2 regions of the Pseudoalteromonas sp. 2CM37A genome follow, and region 1 is predicted to be linked to the other one. Evidence: predicted binding sites of a transcription regulator. Region 1 holds the regulator's gene; the other holds the start of a gene.
What was found. Region 1 encodes sigma-54, which starts transcription at its own class of promoters, with help from an activator protein. Its sites were predicted from a motif close to GTTGGCACGNNNNTNGNNT; they were not measured.
Positions count from the first base shown of each region.

Region 1 (11,446 bases):
TGAGCTCAGGTTGCTAAATAAGTAGCCACGTTGCGGTGCCTAAAAAGGCAAAAATACCGACAATATCAGTCACCGTTGTAAGTACAACACTACCGGCAAGTGCAGGGTCTATATTCATTTTTTTCAATAAAATAGGAATACATGCGCCAGCAACACCAGCCACTACTAGGTTCATAAACATCGCAAATGCTAGCACGCCGCCAAGCATAAAATCCCATTGCCAAAGCGCAATTACACTGGCTATAAGTATTGACCAAATAACCCCGTTTAATGCGCCTATCGCCAGCTCTTTAGCCATTAAAAATCGTTGGTTAGTTTGGTTAATATGGCCTACGGCAATACCGCGAATAACCAGAGTTAAAGACTGGCTACCTGCTACACCACCCATTGAGGGAACAATGCCATTGAGTACAGCTAAAATAGGTAATATATCTAAGGTGCTTTCAAAAAAGCTGGCCACGAAGGCGGCAGCTAAGGCTGTGAGTAAGTTAACGCCAAGCCATACTGAGCGTTTTTTTGAGCTTTTTAAAACAGGTGCAAAGGTGTCTTCTTCATCATCAAGACCGGCAAGGCTTAATAAGCTGTGCTCTGCATCTTCACGAATAACATCAACAATATCATCAATGGTGACACGCCCAAGCAAGTGGGCGTTATCATCGACTACAGGGGCCGATATCCAGTTATGGCGCTCAAATAACTGAGCAACTTCACTTTCATCCATCGAAATAGGGATAGACTCACAGTCTTCATCCATTAAATCTTGAACAATTTTTTCAGGCGGATTAGTTAACAGTGTACTAAGTGATAATGCACCTAAAAAACAGTTATGTTTATCAACAACGTATAAATCATCGGTGCCCTCTGGCAGCTCACCGCGTAGCCTAATATAACGCAGCACAACATCAAGTGTAACGTCTGGGCGAATGGTCACCGTATCGGTGTTCATTAGCGCGCCTGCAGAGCGCTCTTGGTAAGATAAGGCCTGTGTAGCGCGTTCGCGGTCTTGCGTATCCATAGCGCTAACCACATCTTTGTACACGGTATCAGGTAGGCTACGTAGGACTTCACCTAAATCATCGTGGCCCATATCCTCAGTGGCCGCGGCAATATGCTCAGGTTCCATTTGTGCAATGATACCTAAACGTACATCTTCAGAGAGCTCTTCTAGCACATCCCCTTGCACATCTGGGTCAACCAGTTGCCAAAGCATGCGTCTAATTTTATGCGGAGAGGATTCAAGCAGCAGTGCTGTATCACAAGGTGCTGTTTTTGCTAGCATGCGTCTTACTTGAACAAATTGCCCACTATTAAGTGATTTAGTCACTTGTTTTAGTTGCTGTAGTGGATAGTCTTGTTCAAACGCTTCTGGCATTGGCATCCTAAATATTTTTGTGTAATGGAAAGGTGTTTAGTAAGTGGAGTTGCCCACTGTTATTTTCTTTATTTTTTGTGCTAAACCCAATGCTGGGACTAAATTAGTGTTTAAAATTAAGTAACCAAATTTAGCAGGGGCATGGCTTTATTAGCCTAAATTAAAGCACTAAATTAGGCGAGTCGGAATACCCTAATTTACTAAATCTCTATAGTCTGGCCAGATAAGTCTTTAACTTATAAGGCTATGGTGCTTTAAATTATTCTTGTTCGTTAAATCGTTGTGCAATTAATTGCCCAACCGCATGCAAAGCTTGCTCTGAATCAGGGCCTTCACAGACTACTTTAACTTCTTTACCTTTACTGCTTTCAAGTAGCATTAAAGCTAATACGCTGTCGCCTGCGGCTTCTTTATCATCTTGGTGTAAGGTGATTTTAGCATCAAACTGCACAGCTAATTGCGCAAGGACCGTTGCCGCTCTGGCGTGTAAGCCTAATTTATTTTTTATTAAAAATGTGTCTTCACAGCGCATAAATTACTATACCTAAACTGAACAGGTTATTATTTTAAGGTTACTTTTCTTGCTCACGATGACGAATTTTGACATTCGGATGCGTCATAGCAAAGCTCTCACCAATGGCTTGCGCTAAATAAACCGAGCGGTGTTGACCACCAGTACAGCCAATTGCAATAGTGAGGTAACTACGGTTATTACGCTCTAAGTGTGGCAACCAAGTTTGTACAAAGGTTTGAATTTGCCAAGTGAATTTTTGCACTATGCTGTGATTTGCCAAAAAATCTTTTACTGGTTGATCAAGGCCCGTAAGCGGTTTAAGTTCAGGCTCCCAGTGGGGGTTTGGCAAAAAGCGAGCATCAAAAACATAATCAGCTTCTTTAGGTATGCCGTGTTTAAAGCCAAACGATTCAAACGTTACAATAAGTTGCTTATCTTTTTTACCCAGTATTTTTTCGCGAATTGACTCTGCTAATTGGTGCACACTTAAATCGGTGGTATCAAGCATAAAGTCAGCGCGCGTTACGAGTACATCAAGCAGTTCTTTTTCTTTTTTTATTGCTAAATCAAGCGGCAGTGAATCGATGGATAAAGGGTGTAATCTGCGTGTTTCTGAAAAACGTTTGATCAGTGTTTGATCATCACTATCTAAATAAAACAGTGTGGGTTTAGCAAAGTCAGGAAGGTACTCGAGAATATCGTTAAATTCGTCTTGTTCTTTGGGGATATTACGAACATCTATACTAACGGCTATTTTGTCATAGTTATCTGAAACACTTCGCACTAAAGAGGGCAGTAAGTTGACCGGAATATTATCTACGCAATAATAGCCTAAATCTTCAACCACGCGTAAAGCAACCGACTTACCTGAACCAGAACGGCCGCTTATGATAATTAACTCCATTTATAGCCCTTAGTATTTACTACGATTGATCAACAATTACTTGATACAGCTCTGCATCGGTTTTAGCACTACGCAGCTGTTTACAAAATTCTTTGTTGCTCAGTTTATCAGCTATGGTTGCCAGAGTCTTTAGGTGCTGTTGGTTATCGCCATCTGGTACGATGAGTGCAACAAAAATATCAACAGGGCAGTTATCAATAGCATCAAAGTTAACAGGCGTGTCGCTAACAAGTACTAAAGCCAGCGGCTCTTCTACGCCACCCATTCTGCCATGAGGAATGGCGATCCCCCGGCCAATGCCTGTACTGCCTAGCTTTTCTCTGCTTGCCAGCGCATTAAGAATATCTTGTTGTGGTAAGTAGGGGAGCTTTTCATGAGCAAGCTCACTGATAAACTCTAAAATTCTTTTTTTACTACTAAAAAGGACCGCAGCTTTGCTGCAGTCCTGGCATACTAATGTACTTAATTTCATAATATTAGTGTCTAGCAAGCTTCTCTTTATGTTTTATGACTTGACGATCGAGCTTGTCAATCAACGAGTCTATAGCGGCATACATATCTTGGTGCTCTGTTGAGGCAAATAAATCTGCGCCACTTACATGAATAGTCGCTTCTGCTTTTTGGTTGAGTTTTTCTACATCGAGAATGACATGCACATTGCTAATATGATCTGAGTGCCTTTCTAGCTTTGCAAATTTATTATTTACATAGTCTCTAAGTGAATCAGTTACTTCTACGTGACGACCAGTTAGGTTTAGTTGCATAAGCATTTCCTCTTTGTTTTTTACGTCTTATATCAAACTCTTTCTCTGATTTGACGGTGGAATAGCTAGCGATTCACGGTATTTTGCTATTGTGCGTCTAGCTACTTTAATTCCTTGCTCTGCCAATATATCCGCAATTTTACTATCACTCAATGGTTTAGCTGAGTTTTCCGCGGCAATTAGCTTTTTAATTAGGGCACGTATTGCGGTTGATGAACACTCTCCGCCGTTTTCAGTGCTTACGTGGCTTGAGAAAAAATACTTAAGCTCAAAAATACCACGTGGCGTATGCATATATTTTTGCGTAGTAACACGCGAAATTGTCGATTCATGCATTTCTACCATTTCAGCAACATCGTTTAAAACCATTGGCTTCATGGCTTCTGGGCCATGTTCAAAAAATGCTTGTTGCTGTTTTACAATACAGTTTGTTACTTTGAGCAGCGTGTCGTTTCTGCTTTCAAGGCTTTTTATAAACCATTTAGCTTCTTGTAAGTGAGAGCGAATAAATTGGCTATCACCACTTGATTTTACGGTACGTGACATAGCCGCGTACTGACTATTTACGCGTATTTTTGGCATGCTATCTGGGTTTAGCTCTACCACCCAGCGGCCTTTTATTTTTTTAACCGACACATCCGGTATTACATACTCTGACTCTTCCCTTACTATTGTATCTGCAGGTTTTGGGTTGAGGGTATGTATTAGGGTCATGACCTCTTTAAGCTCGTCTTCTTTAAGCTTAGTCTTTTTCATTAATGTACGATAGTCGCGTGCCGCTAATAGATCAATGTGATCGGTTAAGATCATTTTAGTTTGTTCTATAAAAGGGGTGTCTTTATCAAACTGGTTTAGCTGAATACACAAGCACTCTTGTAAACTGCGCGCGGCTATACCTACAGGGTCAAATAGCTGAATACGTTTTAAAACGGCTTCTATTTCATCAAGTTCAACTTCAACTTCGTCATCGTTTTCTTGGTTAAAGCTTTCTAAAATTTCTTCGCAACTTAGCGTTAAAATACCCGAGTCATCTACAGCTTCTACAATGGCAATAGCAATGGCTTCGTCAGTTGGGCTAAAAGGAGTAAGCTGAAGCTGCCACATTAAATACTCATGTAGCGTTTCAGTAGAGGCACCTTGATAAATAGACTCATCTTCTGGCATTGGGCCTGAGGATGCCGCAGGGGCTGCGCTCATGTACTCATCCCAAGTTACATCCATTGCCATATCATCGCTAACGGTGTCTTTATTTAAAGCTTCGCCACTGTCTTGCTCGTACTCGCTGGTTGTATCGTCAGCCGATGCGCTTACGGTTACATCATCCGTATCTGCTTTTTGTTCATTTTTTCCAGCCGACTCTTCCGTGTAATCTTGCTCTTCTACTTCTAATAGCGGGTTGCTATCAAGTGCTTCTTGTATTTCTTGCTGGAGATCCAATGTACTGAGCTGCAGCAAGCGAATCGCTTGTTGCAATTGTGGAGTCATTGTAAGTTGCTGGCCCATGCGCAGCTGTAATGATTGCCTCATGTATCTCTAACAATCCTTTTATGTTGTTATAATTAATATTAGCAGATGCTTGTAGGTGTGGCTTAAATGTTACAGCCTAAATTGCTCGCCTAAATAAACATCGCGTACAGTTTTGTCATTTAATACGTGTTCTGGGGTGCCAGATGCAATTAGCTCCCCATGAGAAACAATGTAGGCTTTTTCACAAACATCAAGGGTTTCTCTTACATTGTGATCGGTAATTAATACGCCAATGCCACGGTTTTTAAGATGTTCTATTATTTTCTTTATATCTAACACTGAAATCGGATCAACACCAGCAAAAGGCTCATCCAATAAAATAAATTTAGGGTTAGCTGCCAGTGCTCTGGCAATTTCTACACGGCGGCGTTCACCACCAGAAAGCGCCATACCTTGGCTATCGCGAATATGCTGAATACTAAATTCATCAAGTAAGTTGTTAAGCGTTTCTTCTCGCGCGGCTTTATTGAGCTCTTTACGCGTTTCTAAAATAGCCATTAGGTTTTGATAAACTGTCAGCTTTCTAAATATTGATGACTCTTGCGGCAAATAGCCAATGCCTAAACGGGCGCGGCTGTGCATAGGTAATAACGTAATGTCGTTATCATCAATAGAAATTTTACCTTTGTCGCTAGGTACTAACCCTACAATCATGTAAAAGGTGGTGGTTTTACCTGCGCCATTAGGGCCCAATAAGCCAACAATGCTGCCGGCTTCCACTTCAAGGCCTACATTTTTTACAACTTGGCGGCCTTTATAGCTTTTTGCTAATAGTTCTGCTTTTAAGGTGCTCATGGTTGACCTTCGTTACCTGTTTTTTCTTTAATTTTTGCTTCAACAGGCACTAAAATTGTGTGGACACGATCCGTAGAGTTTTCGTCTTTTTCTGCGCTAATAAGCTGCTGCTGCATATCGTAGGTAATACTTTTAGCATTAATTTTTTGACCGGCTTGTGCGACTTCAGCATCGCCAACAAGCGTTAAAAAGCGCTTTGCTACGTCGTAACGTACTTCGTTTGCACTGGCACTCATTACGGTACCGTCGTCTTGTTTTTCTTCGAAGTAGGCTGGGCTGCCAGTGGCAATAAGGAGTTGTTTGTTATCCCCTAAGTCTTCACGTTTATGTACTTCGAGTCGGTCGGCTGTAATTTTGCGATTACCATGCACAATTTCGACGTTCTTTTCAAAAATACCTACGTTTTCTTTAAGTTGGCCTTCTTGACGGTCTGCACTAATAGAAATTTGATTTGCTGGCGGTTGAGCAGCAGGCTCAGCAGCAGAGGCGCTAAATGCAAGCATTAGCGATGGGATAATAAGTATTTTAGTGAGTTTATTGGTCATAATATATTGTTCGCGTATGGTTAATTAGTTTTATTACTTCGGTTTTTAAATCGGCTTCAAGGCCTTTACCGACAATTTTTAAATTAGGCCCAGTGACAACCACTGGCTGCTCAGAGCGCATTGTTAGCGCTTTAATGTCGACTTCGATGTTATCGGCATTGATGTTATCTATCATGGCGTTATCAACTAAATTTTTAGCAACCACATTGCCTTCTAAAATAAGTTGTTTATCTTCGTAAAGCGTTGCTTCGTCTGCATTTATTCGCCATGTTTGTTTTTCGTTATATAAAGTAAAAATAGGTTTTTCAAAAAATGTAAAACCAAGCTGTTGGTACAGCTCCATTTTAGCCGCTGTGACTTTATGGCTTATTTTGCCTTGCTCGTCATAGGCTGTTTGCTTAAGCTCTATAGCGGTGTAATCGGGCTTTGCAATTACTTCAGGTTCTTGCTCTAGCGCTACATTGGTTTGGGTAAAATAAGGGTACCAAAGCCAAACCATACAGCCGATGAATAACGCACTGAGTATAACGCGTGCTGCATTCATGAACTGGTGCCTTGTGTTGTAAGCGTTATGCCATTCTCTAGCATAAGTAAGTCTGTGAGCTCTCTAACGGCGCCAAAGCCGCCAGGCATTTGCGTAGTGTAATGCGATAAGCGCTTAATAAGCGGGTGCGCATCGTTTACTGCAACGGCAAAGCCAACGCGCTCCATTACTGGCATGTCAGGGCCATCGTCGCCAATGTAGGCTATTTGTTCATCAGTTAACTTTAAAGTGTTTTTGAGTTCTTGATAAGCAATAAGTTTGTCTTCTTGGCCTTGATAAATGTGCTGCACGGTTAAGCTGCTCATGCGAGTTTGTACTATTTCTGAGTGACGCCCCGTAATGACCGCAACTTCAAAACCGCTATTGATCAGCGCTTTAATGCCAAAACCATCTTTTGTATTAAATGCTTTTAATTCTTCGCCATGGTTACCGAGGTAAATTCGGCCATCAGAAAATACACCATCAATGTCGCATATGAGTAGTTTTACTTTTTTGGCGCGTGCTTTGGCATCATCGCTTAGCGGTTGATAGAGATCTTCAAATTGCATTTATAATACTCCTGCTTTTAAGAGGTCTTGCATATTTAAGGCGCCTATTGGCTGGTTTTTATCATTGACCACAATTAAACCATTAATACGTTTGTTTTCCATTATGTTTAGGGCTTCAGCTGCAAGTATATCGGCCGTGGCGGTTGTGCATGACTTGGTCATAACCTGGCTAATAGCGGTGCTATGTATATCAACTCTTTGCTCTAAAATACGGCGTAAGTCACCGTCGGTAAAAAGGCCGGCAAGCTGTTGATTGTTATCTACAATAGCGGTCATGCCCAGCCCTTTGGCTGACATTTCTATTAACGCGTCTTTAATTGTTTGCGTTACACCTATAATAGGGGTGTTTGTGCCGCTGTGCATTACATCTTTTAAAGTGAGCAACAATCGCTTACCTAAACTGCCGCCAGGGTGAGAGAGTGCAAAGTCATCGGCGGTAAAGCCGCGTGCTTCTAAAAGCGCAACCGCCATTGCATCACCCATCGCTAAAGTGGCAGTGGTGCTTGCAGTAGGCGCTAAACCTAATAAACACGCTTCTTGTTCTACTTTTATGCATACGTGCACATCGGCAAGTGTTGCCATAGTAGAGAGCGGGTTACCCGTCATCGATATTATTTTTGCACCAAGGCGTTTAAGCACCGGAATAATATTAAGTACTTCGCTGGTTTCGCCCGAGTTTGATATAAGCATAACCACGTCATTTTTGGTTATCATGCCTAAATCACCATGGCTTGCTTCGCCTGGGTGAACAAAAAAAGCAGGGCTGCCTGTACTTGCAAGGGTAGCAGCAATTTTATTACCAATATGGCCTGATTTACCCATGCCAATAACAATAATGCGGCCTTGGCAATCAAACATGAGCTGACACGCACTATGAAAGTTTTCGTCAACATATTGTGTAATATCAGCAAGCGCTTGGCGTTCAATGTTTAATACGCGTAAACCTTGCTCTATAAAATTTAGTTGTGCCATTGTTACCCTACTTGACTAAAAATATAACCTTGGTACGCCAAAAATGCGATGAGTAATAGGCCACCTTCTACTCTATTGATACGCTGAGAACCTCTAAAGTTCAATGACATAATAATAAGCGCAAGCGTAGCACCTAACATAATAAGTATGTCGCGGTTTGCAAGTGACGGGTCAACCACTGATGGGTTAATAATACCTGCAAGCGGTAATACCGCTAAAATATTAAATATATTTGAGCCCACAATATTACCTAGGGCTAAATCATCTTCGTTTTTAAGTACACCCGCTACAGAAGCTGCAAGTTCAGGCAAGCTTGTGCCAATGGCGATAATGGTTAAGCCAATAACTAAGTCGCTTAAACCAAAGTATTTAGCAATATCGACTGCTGAACCAACTAAAAAGTGTGAGCTAACAGGCAATAAAACCATGCCGACAATTAGCCATAAAACGGCTTTTTTAGTTGGTACATCGTTAGGAACCTCATCGCAGGCTTCTGAAACAAAAGGGTCATCTTGATTTTTGGCGCGCAAAGAAACCACAATCAAGCCACCAATAAACACAGCAAATGCGACTAGCAACGCCACCCCTTCGGTGAGCGAGAAGTAGTTGTCTGAAAATACATACCACGTAGCCAAGGATACCAGCATAACAAGCGGCATTTCGCGTTTTAAAGTGCTTGATGACACACTCAAAGGGCGTAGCAGCGCAGTAATACCTAACACAAGTAAGATGTTTGTTATATTTGAACCTACGGCGTTACCGACCGCTGTGTCGGTTTTATTTGCCAAAGCAGCCGAGGCCGATACCATCATTTCAGGGGCCGAAGAACCCATAGCAACAACCGTTAAGCCAACAATTAAAGTAGGGACTCCAAAGTTTTTAGCAAGCGCTGCCGCACCGTATACAAATCGGTCGGCGCTCCACACAAGTGCAGCAAAACCAAGAATTAAAATAACAAACGAGGTAACCATTATGTTAAGCCAGATGTTCAAAATACAGATGGCGCGAATAGTAACAAAAGCCAACATGAAAGTATAAGCAAAAGAGCAGGGTCTACTATTGCAGTGCGTGAATTTTATGCGCTTAAGCAAAGGTTAAGGCAATTTACTTCAGCCTTAGAGCGCTTTTTGTAGGCGTATTACAAAATCTTACGAATTGTTTTTTCCATCTTGGCTAAAAAACCCTTAAAATAGGAGCACGAGTGAACATTGTTACGGAGAGCGACTTGTCGCAATCAATAGTAGAAGTCAAGGATGTTAGCTTTTCGCGAGGCGATAGAACCATATATAAAAATATGAGTTTTAGTGTTCCTAAAGGTAAGATAACAGCGATTATGGGGCCAAGCGGAATTGGCAAAACCACAATGCTACGCTTAATTGGTGGGCAGCTTAAGCCTGACGCCGGCGATATTTTATTCGAAGGTGGCAGTATTCCTAGTATGTCGCGTAAAGAGTTATATGCGGCACGAACCAAAATGAGCATGCTGTTTCAAAGCGGTGCGTTATTTACTGATATGTCGGTATTTGACAACATTGCATTTCCTCTGCGAGAGCACACCAAGTTAAGTGAAGCGTTAATTAAACTAGTCGTATTAATGAAACTGCAAGCGGTGGGTTTACGCGGTGCTAAAGATTTAATGCCTTCTGAGCTTTCTGGCGGTATGGCCAGACGAGCAGCACTTGCACGTGCTATTGCACTGGACCCAGAACTTATTATGTATGATGAGCCTTTTGCCGGCCAAGACCCAATATCTATGGGCGTATTGGTAAAGCTTATTAAGTCGTTAAATGAAGTGCTAGGTTTATCATCCCTTATTGTAACCCACGATGTGACGGAGGTAATGAGTATTGCCGATCACGTTATTATTATTGCCGATCAAGGCGTAATAGGGGCAGGGACACCGGATGAAATGCGTAATCATGAATCTCCATTAGTACAGCAGTTTTTAAAAGGGTTATCGGATGGGCCTGTGCCATTTCATTATCCTGCACAAACGTATGCTGATGAGCTGTTAGGAGAAAACGCTTAATGTTGGATTTATTTCAAAAGTTAGGTCATAAAACGCTTGGGCGTTTTGCTGCATTAGGGCGCTCTGCCAACATGCTTTTTAATGCATTGTGGAATGTACCTAACTTTAAAAAAGGCACACCGCTGTTAGTGCGCCAACTTTATATGGTTGGTTCGCAATCATTATTAATTATTATGGTGTCGGGTTTGTTTATTGGTATGGTGCTTGCGCTGCAAGGTTACACTGTATTGGTTGGCTATGGCGCCGAAGACAGCCTAGGCCCATTAGTTGCGCTTAGTTTATTACGCGAACTAGGCCCTGTGGTTACAGCGCTATTATTTGCTGGGCGCGCTGGAAGTGCGCTAACGGCAGAAATAGGCTTAATGAAAGCCACCGAGCAACTCTCTTCACTCGAAATGATGGCCATTGACCCTCTCAAGCGCATTATTGCACCGCGCTTTTGGGCAGGTTTTATTAGTATGCCATTGCTTGCACTTATTTTTTCTGCGGTTGCTATTATCGGTGCTCATTTAGTTGGGGTTGATTGGTTAGGCGTAGATACCGGCAGCTTTTGGTCGATAATGCAATCGCAAGTATCGTTTCAAGAAGATGTATTAAACGGCATGATCAAAAGTTTTGTATTTGCCATGGTAGTGACCTGGATTGCGCTTTATAAGGGCTACGACTGTATCCCAACCTCAGAAGGGATCAGTAAAGCAACAACAGAAACAGTCGTACACTCATCACTGGCAGTATTAGGGTTTGACTTTATTTTGACAGCGGTAATGTTTACCAGCTAATAGGGTATAGATAATGAATTCACGGAAATTAGAGATTTTAGTCGGCTTTTTTGTCGCATTAGGCATTTTAGCGTTTGCAATGTTAGCACTTAAAGTGGCTAATTCGGGTATTAGCGGGTCGGGCGAAACCTACACGCTAAATGCAAAGTTTGA
Region 1 is NZ_JALNTJ010000003.1:240,153-251,598, forward strand. Features, by position in the region: gene mgtE (magnesium transporter) at 14-1,372, opposite strand; gene MTF68_RS08450 (HPr family phosphocarrier protein) at 1,632-1,904, opposite strand; gene rapZ (RNase adapter RapZ) at 1,945-2,790, opposite strand; gene MTF68_RS08460 (PTS sugar transporter subunit IIA) at 2,810-3,262, opposite strand; gene hpf (ribosome hibernation promoting factor) at 3,267-3,554, opposite strand; gene MTF68_RS08470 (RNA polymerase factor sigma-54) at 3,582-5,081, opposite strand; gene lptB (LPS export ABC transporter ATP-binding protein) at 5,151-5,876, opposite strand; gene lptA (lipopolysaccharide transport periplasmic protein LptA) at 5,873-6,421, opposite strand; gene lptC (LPS export ABC transporter periplasmic protein LptC) at 6,411-6,965, opposite strand; gene kdsC (3-deoxy-manno-octulosonate-8-phosphatase KdsC) at 6,962-7,513, opposite strand; gene MTF68_RS08495 (KpsF/GutQ family sugar-phosphate isomerase) at 7,514-8,485, opposite strand; gene MTF68_RS08500 (calcium/sodium antiporter) at 8,488-9,456, opposite strand; gene MTF68_RS08505 (ATP-binding cassette domain-containing protein) at 9,723-10,514, shown strand; gene mlaE (lipid asymmetry maintenance ABC transporter permease subunit MlaE) at 10,514-11,293, shown strand; gene mlaD (outer membrane lipid asymmetry maintenance protein MlaD) at 11,307-11,446, shown strand, end outside.

Region 2 (11,446 bases), on a different contig from region 1:
GTGCCCTTGCTTTAAGCCTTCCTCATAAGCATCTTGCCTAATGCGCTCAAGCTCAGCCATAGTTAACGAAGGCAGTTCAGGCTCTTGCGGCTGAGTGTCTTCTACTGCTTCTTCTTCAACTTCTTTTTTATACAAATCAGAAAGCGGTGTGCCAAAAGCCGTTGAACGATTGCCAAAACTACGCTCATCAGGAGCAACGTCAGGTATTGGCCAGTTTTTTAAAAGCTCATCAGCATCATCTGCATGTAAAGGGCGACCTTTTAATTTAGACATAGCTTACAGGAACTCCTCGCCACCGCCGCCGCCTAGCTGAACTTCACCCGAGTCAGATAGACGCCTTGCTGTTGAAAGCACTTCTTTTTGGGCAGCTTCTACTTCACTTATTCTAACCGGTGCCATTGCCTCTAAATCATCGGCAAGCATTTCGGCAGCACGTTTAGACATATTACCCAAAATTTTATCTTTAAGCGCTTCATCAGTCCCTTTAATGGCTTTCATTAGTACGTCTTGCTGTACTTCACGCAGTATGGCTTGAATACCGCGGTCATCCACATCCAAAAGGTTTTCAAATACAAACATAAGATCTTGAATTTGCTGAGACATTTCTTCATCGTGTTCACGAATAGAGTCCATCAACTGCCCTTCTATATTTGTATCTAGGTAGTTCATGATATCTGCCGCGGCTTTTAAGCCACCCATTTTAGCGGCTTGTGCGCCTGCTTGGCCGGCAAATTGTTTTTCCATAATCTCGTTAAGTTCTTGCAATGCTGCAGGTTGCACTTCTTCAAGATTAGCAATACGCATAGTTAAATCTAGGCGCACTTTTTCAGGAAATTGCGCTAAGATTTCTGCCGATTGCTCAGGCTCTAAATACGATAAAACAATAGTTTGAATTTGCGGGTGCTCATTACGAATAATATTGGCAACTTGCTTTGAGTCCATCCATTTAAGTGAATCTAAGCCTTTAGCGCCCGAGCCCATTACAATTTGGTCGATTAAACTAGCTGCTTTATCTTCACCTAATGCGGCGGTAAGCGCCTTTTTAATAAAGTCTTCTGACTGGAAGCCAATTGTACTAAAGCTTTGTATTTGTTCTATAAATAAATTGTGAACTGCGCTTATTTTAGATTGTGACAAGTCATCTAGCGCAGCCATTGCCATCCCCACTTTTTGCACTTGCTTAGGCTCTAAGTGTTTAAGTATTTGCGCTGCATCTTCTTCAGATAAACTCAACAAAAGAATTGCAGCTTTATCTACGCCATCTAACTTGTCAACATCAAACGCTGGCGGGAGTTGTTTTTGTTCTTGATCAGTCATCTTCTGTTAACCACGCTTTCACTACTTGTGATGATAGTTCAGGTTCGTTCGCTACAAGTGCTCTTACCGCTTTAAGCAAATCTTCGTCGCCATGTAAATCTGGCAGCTGTAGTGTACCATCGCTTGAGAAGCCTACAGAAGCAGAATCAAAGTCTTTATTTAGCATATCTAGCGTGCTATCGCCAATATCCACCCCAGAGCTTAATGCATCTTCATCATACTCTTCGAGCGTATCATCTGGGTATATTAAGCGTTTAAGCATAGGCTTAACAACTGCCATAATAAGCACAATAATAACCAGCGCACCCAGTACTAAGCGGACGATTTTCATAAACCAGTCCTGCTCCCACAGCGGTACTTCTAAATCTAAATCAACTGCTTCGCGTACAAATGGTACGGTTACCACCTCTAATGCATCGCCGCGTTGCATATCAAAACCTACCCCACCTTGTAATAGGCGACGTATATTTGACAAAGCCTCTACCGAGCGCGGCGCCATGGTTGTTTCGCCGTTTTCACCTACTTTTGGCACATAATCAACGGCAACCGAGACGCTAATTCTGCGAATAACCCCTGTTTGTTGGCGCTTATGCGAAATGGTGGTGTCTAGCTCAAAGTTACGTGTAGCCTCTTTATGCACTCGGCTTGGGTTCGTTGCTGTACCAGCATTGCCTTGACCTGCTACTTCTGGAATAGTTGAATTCATAGGTGGTTGATTAGTAAGTGCCCCAGGAATACCTACCGCTAAGCCACCAATGTTGTTCTCTTCAAATGTGGTTTCGCTTCTTACTGCTGGTAGGTCTGGGTTGTAGCGCTTTTGTGTTTCTTCTACTGAGCTAAAGTCCATGTTTAAATCAACTTGCGCCGTGTAGTTACCCAAGCCAACTACAGGAATAAGAATACTGTCTATTTTTTCTAAATACTCTTGCTCACGCTTTCTTTCAATGTCGTACTCTTTACGAGAGCGTGCTGCTAATGAGTCTTGCGAGCCTGAATTAAGTAAGCGGCCGTTTTGATCTGTTACCGTTACACGTGAAGGCTCAAGCCCTTGTACTGCAGAGGCAATCATATCAACCACTGAGTCAATCTCCTCGCCATCAAGCATTCTGCCGCGCTTAAGAGTCAATACCACTGTGGCTGATGGCTTTTTTTCTCTGCGTGCAAATACGTTTTCTTTTGGAATGGCTAATAAAACTTTAGCGCGTGTTACGTTGTTTAATTCTTCTATGGTGCGGGCAAGTTGTTGCTCGCGGCCATGTTTTAAACGTTCACGCTCTAATCGTTGGCTAACACCAAAGCCCATATCTTGCATTATGATATCGGTGCCTGAGGTAGGACCTTGCTCTAGGCCTTCACGGGCCATTAGCAATTTAATGTTTTGATACTCACTTTCATCAACCGAAATTACGTTGCCGTCTAGCTCGTAGTCAATTTTTTGTGCATCTAAAAAATCAAGGGTTTGGATCAGCTCCTCTGTTGGCATTTTACCAAGTGGGCGCATGTCTGGCTGACGTGCCCAAATAATCACAAATATGGCAATAGCTAAACAAATAGCCAGCGCAATAATAAGGGTGACTTGGCGAAGCACATCAACACCATTTAAGGCGCTTAAGTAGCCCGACTTTTGTTCTTGTTGCTCGTTATCTTCGCTTTGGTCAATACCGCCGCCAGCAAGAGCAAGATCTGTTGATTGATTAGATTGCGCCACAATAATTCTCCACTACCTACTTAAACAGGCATGTTCATAATTTCTTGGTATGACTCAACAAGTTTATTTCTTACTTGTACTGTAGCCTCAAATGCCACTGACGATTTTTGTGAGGCAATCATTGCCTCAGCAAGCGATACACTTCTATCACCCATTTCAACAGCCACTACTTTTTGTTTAGCATCTTGTTGTAAGCCATTAACCGTGTTTAATGCATCACTTAGTAAGTCACCAAATTGAGCAGACGATGTTGGCTGAGCTTGAGTAGGTAGCTTATTGATTTGATTTGTATGGCCTGCTTCTAAAGCCATTGATTGCATTTCTTGAAATAGCGCGCTGTTTTGAATTTTCATAATTTTCTCTGGCAAATGCAGTTAACGTTCATAAAGGGAATAAAGCACAAAGTGTGCCATAAAAATAAACCTTTAATTACATAAGGTTAACTATTATTTTTAAGAGTCAGAGATTTGACAACCCTAAACTAAGCGTGGTTAGTTTAGGGTTATATAGAAGAAAGGGATAAAGTTATGCGGGCAGCGAAATACCTAAATCGCGCATTTGCGCTAGTTTATAACGTAAAGTACGCGGACTGATCCCAAGTGTTTGTGCAACATCTTTACGTTTGCCTTGGCAGCGCGCTAGGGTCTCTAATATTATTTTATGCTCTTTATCTTTTAGCTCATCTTTATAGCTGCCAGTATCAACACTAGGCAGAGAGCTACTCGCCTCTGCAGGCGTTATTTTGTCATCATAATACGCGCCACTGGGAGTGTTCGCTTGTTCAGGCGCTATCTCCTGTGTAGGCGTACTGTTAATTGGCGCTTGCATTAAGTTTTCAATAAAAATGGCCTGTTCGCCAATTACATTGCCCGTTCGCAAAATAAGCGCACGTTGAATTACATTATCAAGCTCGCGTACATTACCAGGCCATGCATGGCTTAGTAATTTTTGTTCAGCGGCACTATCAAGCGTTGCTAGCGGCTCTTTACTTTTAACTAAATGGCGCTCTATTAAATGCTTAGCCAATACAATTATATCCCCTGGGCGATCACAAAGCGGTCGCCACATTAGAGGAAATACATTTAAGCGATAATATAAGTCTTCTCTAAATTGATTATCTGCAACGGCTTCTTTTAGGTCGCGGTTACTGGTTGCGAGTACTCTTACATCGAGTGAAATTGTTTTTCGGGCACCTAAACGCTCAACTTCACGCTCTTGCAATACCCGTAATAGCTTAGCTTGCAGCCCCAAGTCCATTTCGGTTATTTCATCAAGTAATATGGTGCCGCCTTGGGCTTGTTCAAATTTACCTGGGCATGCTTGTATTGCACCGGTAAACGCGCCTTTTTCGTAGCCAAATAAAGTGGCTTCAAGCATGTTTTCGGGAATAGCCGCACAGTTTATTGCCACAAAAGGCGCATCGCATCGGTTTGATTTATCGTGAATGTAGCGCGCTAACACTTCTTTACCAGAGCCACTAGGGCCTAGCACCATAACACTTGCATCTGAGCGCGCCACTTTGCTCGCCAGTTCTAAAAGCGCAATACTGCTTGGGTCGGCAACAATTGGGCCGTCAGTGTCTTTTGGCTTTTCGGGTAAATACCGACTAACCATATTTAAAAGCACCTCAGGGGCAAATGGTTTAGCCATATAATCAATTGCGCCTAAGCGCATTGCCTCTACTGCATCATCAATCGTTGCATAGGCAGTCATCATTAATACGGGGAGATCTGGGTAGTTAAGCTTAATGCTTCTAAGTAAATCTAGGCCGCTCATCGCGCCCATTTGCACGTCACTGACCACTAATGAAAACTCAGATTTTTTTAATTGGATCATGGCTTGCTCAGCACTATCGGCTGCAACACAGGCAATACCCGACATTTCTAACGTGTCTATGAGTGCTTCTCTTAAACCTGCATCATCTTCAACCACTAGTATTGTATTACTCATGCTGTTTTCTCCTGCGTTGAGGCCGTGCATATGGGCAGCAATAAACTAAAACATGCACCACCATTGGCATTATTAACCACTTCAACACGTCCTTGATGCGCATTAGCCACAGAGCTTACAACAGCAAGCCCAAGCCCTGTACCTTGGCTTTTTGTGGTATAAAACGGTTCAAAAATTTTCTCTATTTGGCTCAACTCTACACCAGGGCCGTTATCGCATACGCTAATACGCACGGTATCGGGTTCGCTGCTATCGCGCTGCGCTTTCAATGTCACCAGGGCTTGGCTGCCAATAATTTGGATACTATTGTGAATAAGGTTTTGAATAGCACTGGCCAGCGCGGTTTTATTACCGGTAATTTCTATGTCTGGCTCTGGTAGCTCAACAACAAGTGAGCTGTTATTTAAGGCCACCATTGCATCGGCACCTAGTTTTACCTCGTTTAAAAGCTGCTGCATAGAAACCTGTTCAACCACTTGTTGCTCGCCGCTTTTGGCAAAAAGTAGCATATCGTTAACTTGGGTTTCTAAATCTTTTAAACGCGACATTAACTTAGTTTGAAAGTTATCGCGTGATGACTCTGGTAGCTTTTTAGAGCCCAAATTGGCCGCGTATAACATAGCCGCCGAAAGCGGTGTACGCACTTGGTGCGCAAGCGAAGCCACCATTTTACCTAACGCGCTTAGGCGCTGCATATGGGCTACGCGCTTTTGCAAACGGCGCGTTTCTGTTAAATCTGTCATTAATATTAATTGCCCAGGCTCTGGCGCTAGCGCAGTAATATCAAGCTTTATAAGGCGCCCATCTTTGAGCGACACTTCATGTCCATCATCTTGGTGGGGACGAAAAGAGCGCTGAATAATGTTAAACCACTTCTCTCCTTCGAGCGGCTCGCCTAACATATCAATCGCTATTTGATTGGCTTTTGCAATAAGCCCTTTGCCATCAAGCACTACAACACCCGCAGGCATGGTATCAACTAAGTGCGACAGCCAACTTGCCTGCTGTCTTAAATCACTTAATTCACCAATGTACTCTTCTTGAAGTAAACATGGGTTATACTGTTTTGCAGTAATAAACTGTGGTTTAAGTACACTCGCAAGGGCCATAATCAAATCTCTTAATGATGTAGATACAGGGCTAAATGCACAATTTATACCAATATTATTTTATATATTTTTCATTTAGTTACCTTACAATATCGCGTAACAAAAAAATGACGCACACTAAAAGGAATAATAATGAGTGAGCAAAATAAATGCCGTTGTGCATGGCTCGACGCCACAAAGCCTGATTATGTGAAATACCATGATGAAGAATGGGGAGTCCCCCTTTATGACGATACGAAATTATTTGAATTTATTACCCTCGAGTCGGCGCAAGCGGGCTTAAGTTGGTACACCATTTTAAAAAAGCGCGCAGGCTATAAAAAAGCATTTGCTAATTTTAATGTGCAAAAAGTGGCTAACTTTACAGCCGATGATATAGAACGGCTAATGCAAGATGAGAGCATAGTGCGGAACCGCTTAAAAATTGCTGCCACCGTTAATAATGCTCAACGGTTTATTGAGATTCAAAAAGAATTTGGCAGCTTTAGTAATTACCAATGGCAATTTGTGGGCAATAAACCAATTATTAGTGATTTAAATAGTGTTGAAGATACCCCTGCAATTACCGAGGAGTCAAAAGCGTTTGCAAAGGATTTAAAAAAACGAGGTTTTAAATTTTTGGGCCCTACAACGGTATACGCACATATGCAGGCCTGTGGCATGGTAAACGATCACAGTAATGATTGTTTTAGAAAAGAAGAAATTATAAAGGCGTTTAGTGAATAAGTGATTTATCAGCATAAAAGTGATCTGTTCATAAAAAGGTGAAGAGACGCTTCGCTTTTGAGAAGTAACGTGTAAGTTAATTGTGGTTTCTCATTTGATCTCGTTTTTTGGGGGGTTAAGTAATTAAAAGCTGCGCTTTTTACGCGAGCAAGCTTTGCGTCTACCGCCAAAGTTTAAGTTTGCGTTTATCTTGTAAACGCGAAGCTTGCTTGCGTGACGGGCAAAGCCCGTAAATTAATTCCTCAAAAATGAATAATAAATAACGAAAAGTCTTTCACCATTTGCATACTGTTAATCTCGCGATAGATTGTACTTTTTCATTTTTTCGACAAGCGTAGTACGCCTTACACCTAATATTTCTGCGGCGCGCGCAACAACGTAATCAAAACGCTCTAACGCTTGGGTAATTAAGCTTATTTCAAGCTCTGCTAAATAATCTTTAAGCTCTATACCCTCTTCAGGTAATACGCCAGATCCCGGTTGGCTAAATTCAGGCTCTGGTTCATTATCATAATCGCTAAAGCCTGAGCTAAAAATATCGTTAAAGGCATCTTTTTCAAGTAGCTCTTCAGGGTATTCTGGCTCGTATGCGTCTACCTCGATGTAGCGATATTTATTGGGTAAATCGGGTACATCCACTACTTTTTCAGGGAACATAATCACCATGCGCTCCACTAAATTAGCAAGCTCTCGAATATTACCAGGCCAAGCATGCTCTTTTAGGCTCTCTACCGCGCGCTCTGTAAATTTAGCCGACGTACCACTTTGCTCATTCACACGACGCATTAACTCTTTAAGTAATAAAGGTATGTCGTCTGCACGCTCATTAAGAGACGGGTTTTCAATAGGAAACACGTTTAAACGGTAATATAAATCTTCCCTAAAGCTGCCCTTTTCAATCATTTCCTCAAGGTTGCGATGAGTAGCGGCAATCACCCGTACATCTGCTTGAATCGCTTTTGTGCCACCTACACGCTCGTAGCTGCGCTCTTGTAATACACGCAATAACTTTACTTGCATTTGCAGCGGCATATCGCCAATTTCATCTAAAAATAGCGTACCGCCTTGAGCCAATTCAAAGCGTCCTTTACGTGCAGAAATAGCGCCGGTAAACGCCCCTTTTTCGTGACCGAATAGCTCGCTTTCGAGCAACTCTCCAGGAATAGCACCACAGTTTACTGGTACAAACGGCCCCGTATTGCGTTTAGATAATAAATGGACGTTACGCGCAACCACCTCTTTACCTGTACCCGATTCGCCTAAAATAAGCACGTTTGCATCGGTTTTAGCCACTTGCTCAATTAAAAAGCGTACGTTTTTAACTGCATCAGTTTCGCCAACTAAACCATCAAATGTTTTGTGTGGTTTATGCTGCTTGTGGCTCCCAGGCAACATACGTTGGTACTGTTGGCAGTCGTGTAATAACTGTGTGGTTACTTCGTGATTAAACGGCTCACAAATTAAGCCCACTACATTAGCAATACTTAATAAGGGCTTGAGTGTTTCACCAATCAGTAAAAAAGGCAGGGTTGGAAAACGCTTAATTAAGCTTTCATGATCTAAGCCTTGCAATGCACCTAAAATAACAATGCATTCTTGTTGTTGATACTTACTAGATACTTGCTCAAAATCACTTTCGTCAAGTAACTGCACAGCTTCCCCAATAAAGGTAAGCGATGCATTTAATCCTATTGCACGGTTATTATTATTATCTAAAATCAAGATCATAGTTAGCGAGCCATAATTTCACTAATTTATTTTATTAGCTAAATTGTAAGCGAGATCTGAATGGATGCAAGTAATAGCGGCGGTTTTTTGACATAAACGCCAAAAAATAGACGGATTAGTAAAATCAATCATACTTAAGAATTAATCATTAAGTATCAGTTTATATAAACCCAATATAAAAGCTTACTAAAATTTTAAAGGACAAATTACCCATTATACGAAATATATAAGCTATTATTTACTTAAGTTGAAAGCAGCAGTGCCGATAACTATACGATAGTAAAACGTTTGGCATTAATATTGCTTTTGTTTTGATATTAGTTTTACATAATTTTAGTAGTTAAATTTTAGGATTTTCCCATGGCACATGTCTCACTGAAAAAATACAGTCAAGTTCGTGCAAGTAACATTGCAGAAATGGCGCCGTATGAACAAATAAACCTTATTTTTAGTAATATTATTGGTCGCTTAGCCGCTACTAAGGGTTTTATTGAACGCAAAGAAATAGAAAAAAAAGGCGAAAACCTCTCAGCATGCATTTTATTATTAGGTGCACTGCAAGATGCGCTTAACTTAGAAGTAGAACAAGATCCTAGTATTTCTGATAATTTATTGGCGTTATACGCTTACTGCCAACGTAAGTTAACTCAAGCTAATATAAATAATGATATTGAAGCAGTTGTTGAAGTTTCAAGCATCATTAAAGAAATAAAAGAAGGCTGGGATAGTATTCCAGCAGATCAACGCAGCCCTGCGGTATAAGGCTATGGGTCAAAGCCTTTCAGCTAAAGCAAAGCATATTAATGAGCTGCTTAATAATATTGAAGCATTAGTACAAAGCAATAAAGCTGATGAAGCTAAACCTAGTATGGATACTTTAAATATTGAGCTTAAAAACTGGTGCGAAAGTGATGCCCCGCCAAAAGCTCAAGAATTAGAGGCTATTCAAGCTGCTATTAACACTATAAGCAAGCAAGCAATGGCTAAAAAGAACGAATCATCAAAAGCCATAATTAAGCAAAAAAAATCAGGTAAAGCTATCTCTGCCTACAAATCAGTTTAACTAAGTATCGCACAGCGCTATTTAAACTTAATTAAGCATAAAAAAACCGTTTATAAAACGGTTTTTTTATAGGCCTAACGAATTTTACTGGTTATGAATTGTTACTCACCACGCCAGGCATATTTTCAAGCTGTGCTTGCACATAACTACTTGTAGAGTTGAGGCTCGCTACCAGTAAATCCATGGCATTATATTGAGCATATAACCTGTCTGATAACGACTCCATCTTGCTGGCAAGGCTAAGTCGTTGGTCATCGATATCTTCTAGTTGATTTGTTTTACTGTCTATACGGTTTTGAATAATACCATCGGAATCTGTATAAAAGCTCATTAAGTCATCAAAAGACTGGGCAAAGCCGCCCTCATCTTCATCACTACCCACAAAAAACTGCTGTACTAAATCTACGTCTGAATCTATTTGCTCGTTTAGTGTTTCAGTATTGAGTGATAAAACACCATAGCGGTCTGTTTCAACACCTAATTGTGAAAGTGATAATGAATTACCATCACCTAAATCGACCGACTCAGTTATTTCACTACGCAGTTTTGACATAACACCACGAAGTAGTGAATCTCCCGCCATTACACCAGCGCCACTTTCACCTGATGCACCTAAATTATTACTAAGCTCTAACAGTTCGTTGTAACTAGTGATAAAGCTATTTAAACCTGCTTGTATATTATTATTATTTTCAGTGACTGATATATCGCTCATATCATCGTCGGCATCATGCAATTTTTTTGCGGTGATATCCACGCCATCAATTACATTGCTAAATTCATTAGTATTGCTTGATACCGTTAATGTGCCATCAATAGTTATTTGTGCATTTTGTGCAGCGTTTACTTCTGTTAGGTTTGTAGTATGGTTTAGCGGGTCTGCGTCAGATACATCGTAAGCTAACCGTGAGAGCCCACCAGTGTCAGTATTATTACCATCGTCATCTTGTACGGTAATAGTAATTGCATTGTCTTCACCAGTTTCTTTACTAGTAAGTACTAAATGCTGGCCATCATCACTGGTTACTATAGTCGCCACAACCGAGTCATTACTATCGCTGCCCGTAAAGGGGCCGTTATTAATTTGGTCGCGTAAATCTTCTAAGGTATTAGTTGCAGACAGAACAGTGGAAAAACTGTTTTCACCAGAGCCAATTGTAATTACACCGGCGCCAATTGCCTCATCGGCAGCAAATGCAGGAGATGACAATTTATGAGCTTGCGCTAATGCATCAACTTTTACGTTATAGCTTCCTGGTTGGGCGTCTTCATCTGCACTAATTGATATAAAGTCATCATTACCAGACGTACTACGCTTTTGGTAGTTATCACTATCGCCTAATGCTTCCATAGCCGTTTGCACCTGCTCTAAAGCAGATTTTAATGCGCCTGCAGCTGATATATCTGTAGTTAAGTTACTTTCAGTAGTATTTAAACGAGCCTCAGCAGGGGCCTGCTCAGCATTCACTAATGCATCAACAATGTCTGATACAGCTAAGCCAGAGCCCAAACCATTAAACGAAATAGACATACTTCACCTCTTTAAACACCTTAAAATAAGCTAACTCTAAATACACGAGTAACAATAGCCGCTAAACAGTTTGATCAATTAAAATACCCGCAGATTCAGAAAGCTTTGACACTAAGCTTAATACTTCTTCCGAAGGGTATTGCTTAATTACATCGCCACTGGTTTTATCGAGAATTTTAATAACGTCACGGCCTGAGTCTTCATCAACTTGAAATTGCAAACTACGGCTCATCTCTCCCATAAACTCCTGCAATTGTTGCGCCACTTTTTCAAGCTGTTCACGCTCAAGTTGTTGGTTTTGTGAACTATTGCCC
Region 2 is NZ_JALNTJ010000005.1:25,983-37,428, reverse strand. Features, by position in the region: gene fliH (flagellar assembly protein FliH) at 1-273, opposite strand, end outside; gene fliG (flagellar motor switch protein FliG) at 277-1,317, opposite strand; gene fliF (flagellar basal-body MS-ring/collar protein FliF) at 1,310-3,025, opposite strand; gene fliE (flagellar hook-basal body complex protein FliE) at 3,046-3,378, opposite strand; gene MTF68_RS12580 (sigma-54 dependent transcriptional regulator) at 3,551-4,975, opposite strand; gene MTF68_RS12575 (ATP-binding protein) at 4,972-6,084, opposite strand; gene MTF68_RS12570 (DNA-3-methyladenine glycosylase I) at 6,217-6,810, shown strand; gene MTF68_RS12565 (sigma-54 dependent transcriptional regulator) at 7,102-8,538, opposite strand; gene fliS (flagellar export chaperone FliS) at 8,899-9,300, shown strand; gene MTF68_RS12555 (hypothetical protein) at 9,305-9,601, shown strand; gene fliD (flagellar filament capping protein FliD) at 9,693-11,132, opposite strand; gene MTF68_RS12545 (flagellar protein FlaG) at 11,194-11,446, opposite strand, start outside.
Region 2: fliS (flagellar export chaperone FliS) is a predicted target of sigma-54. The motif match lies at 8,826-8,844, and genes of this name have one in related genera.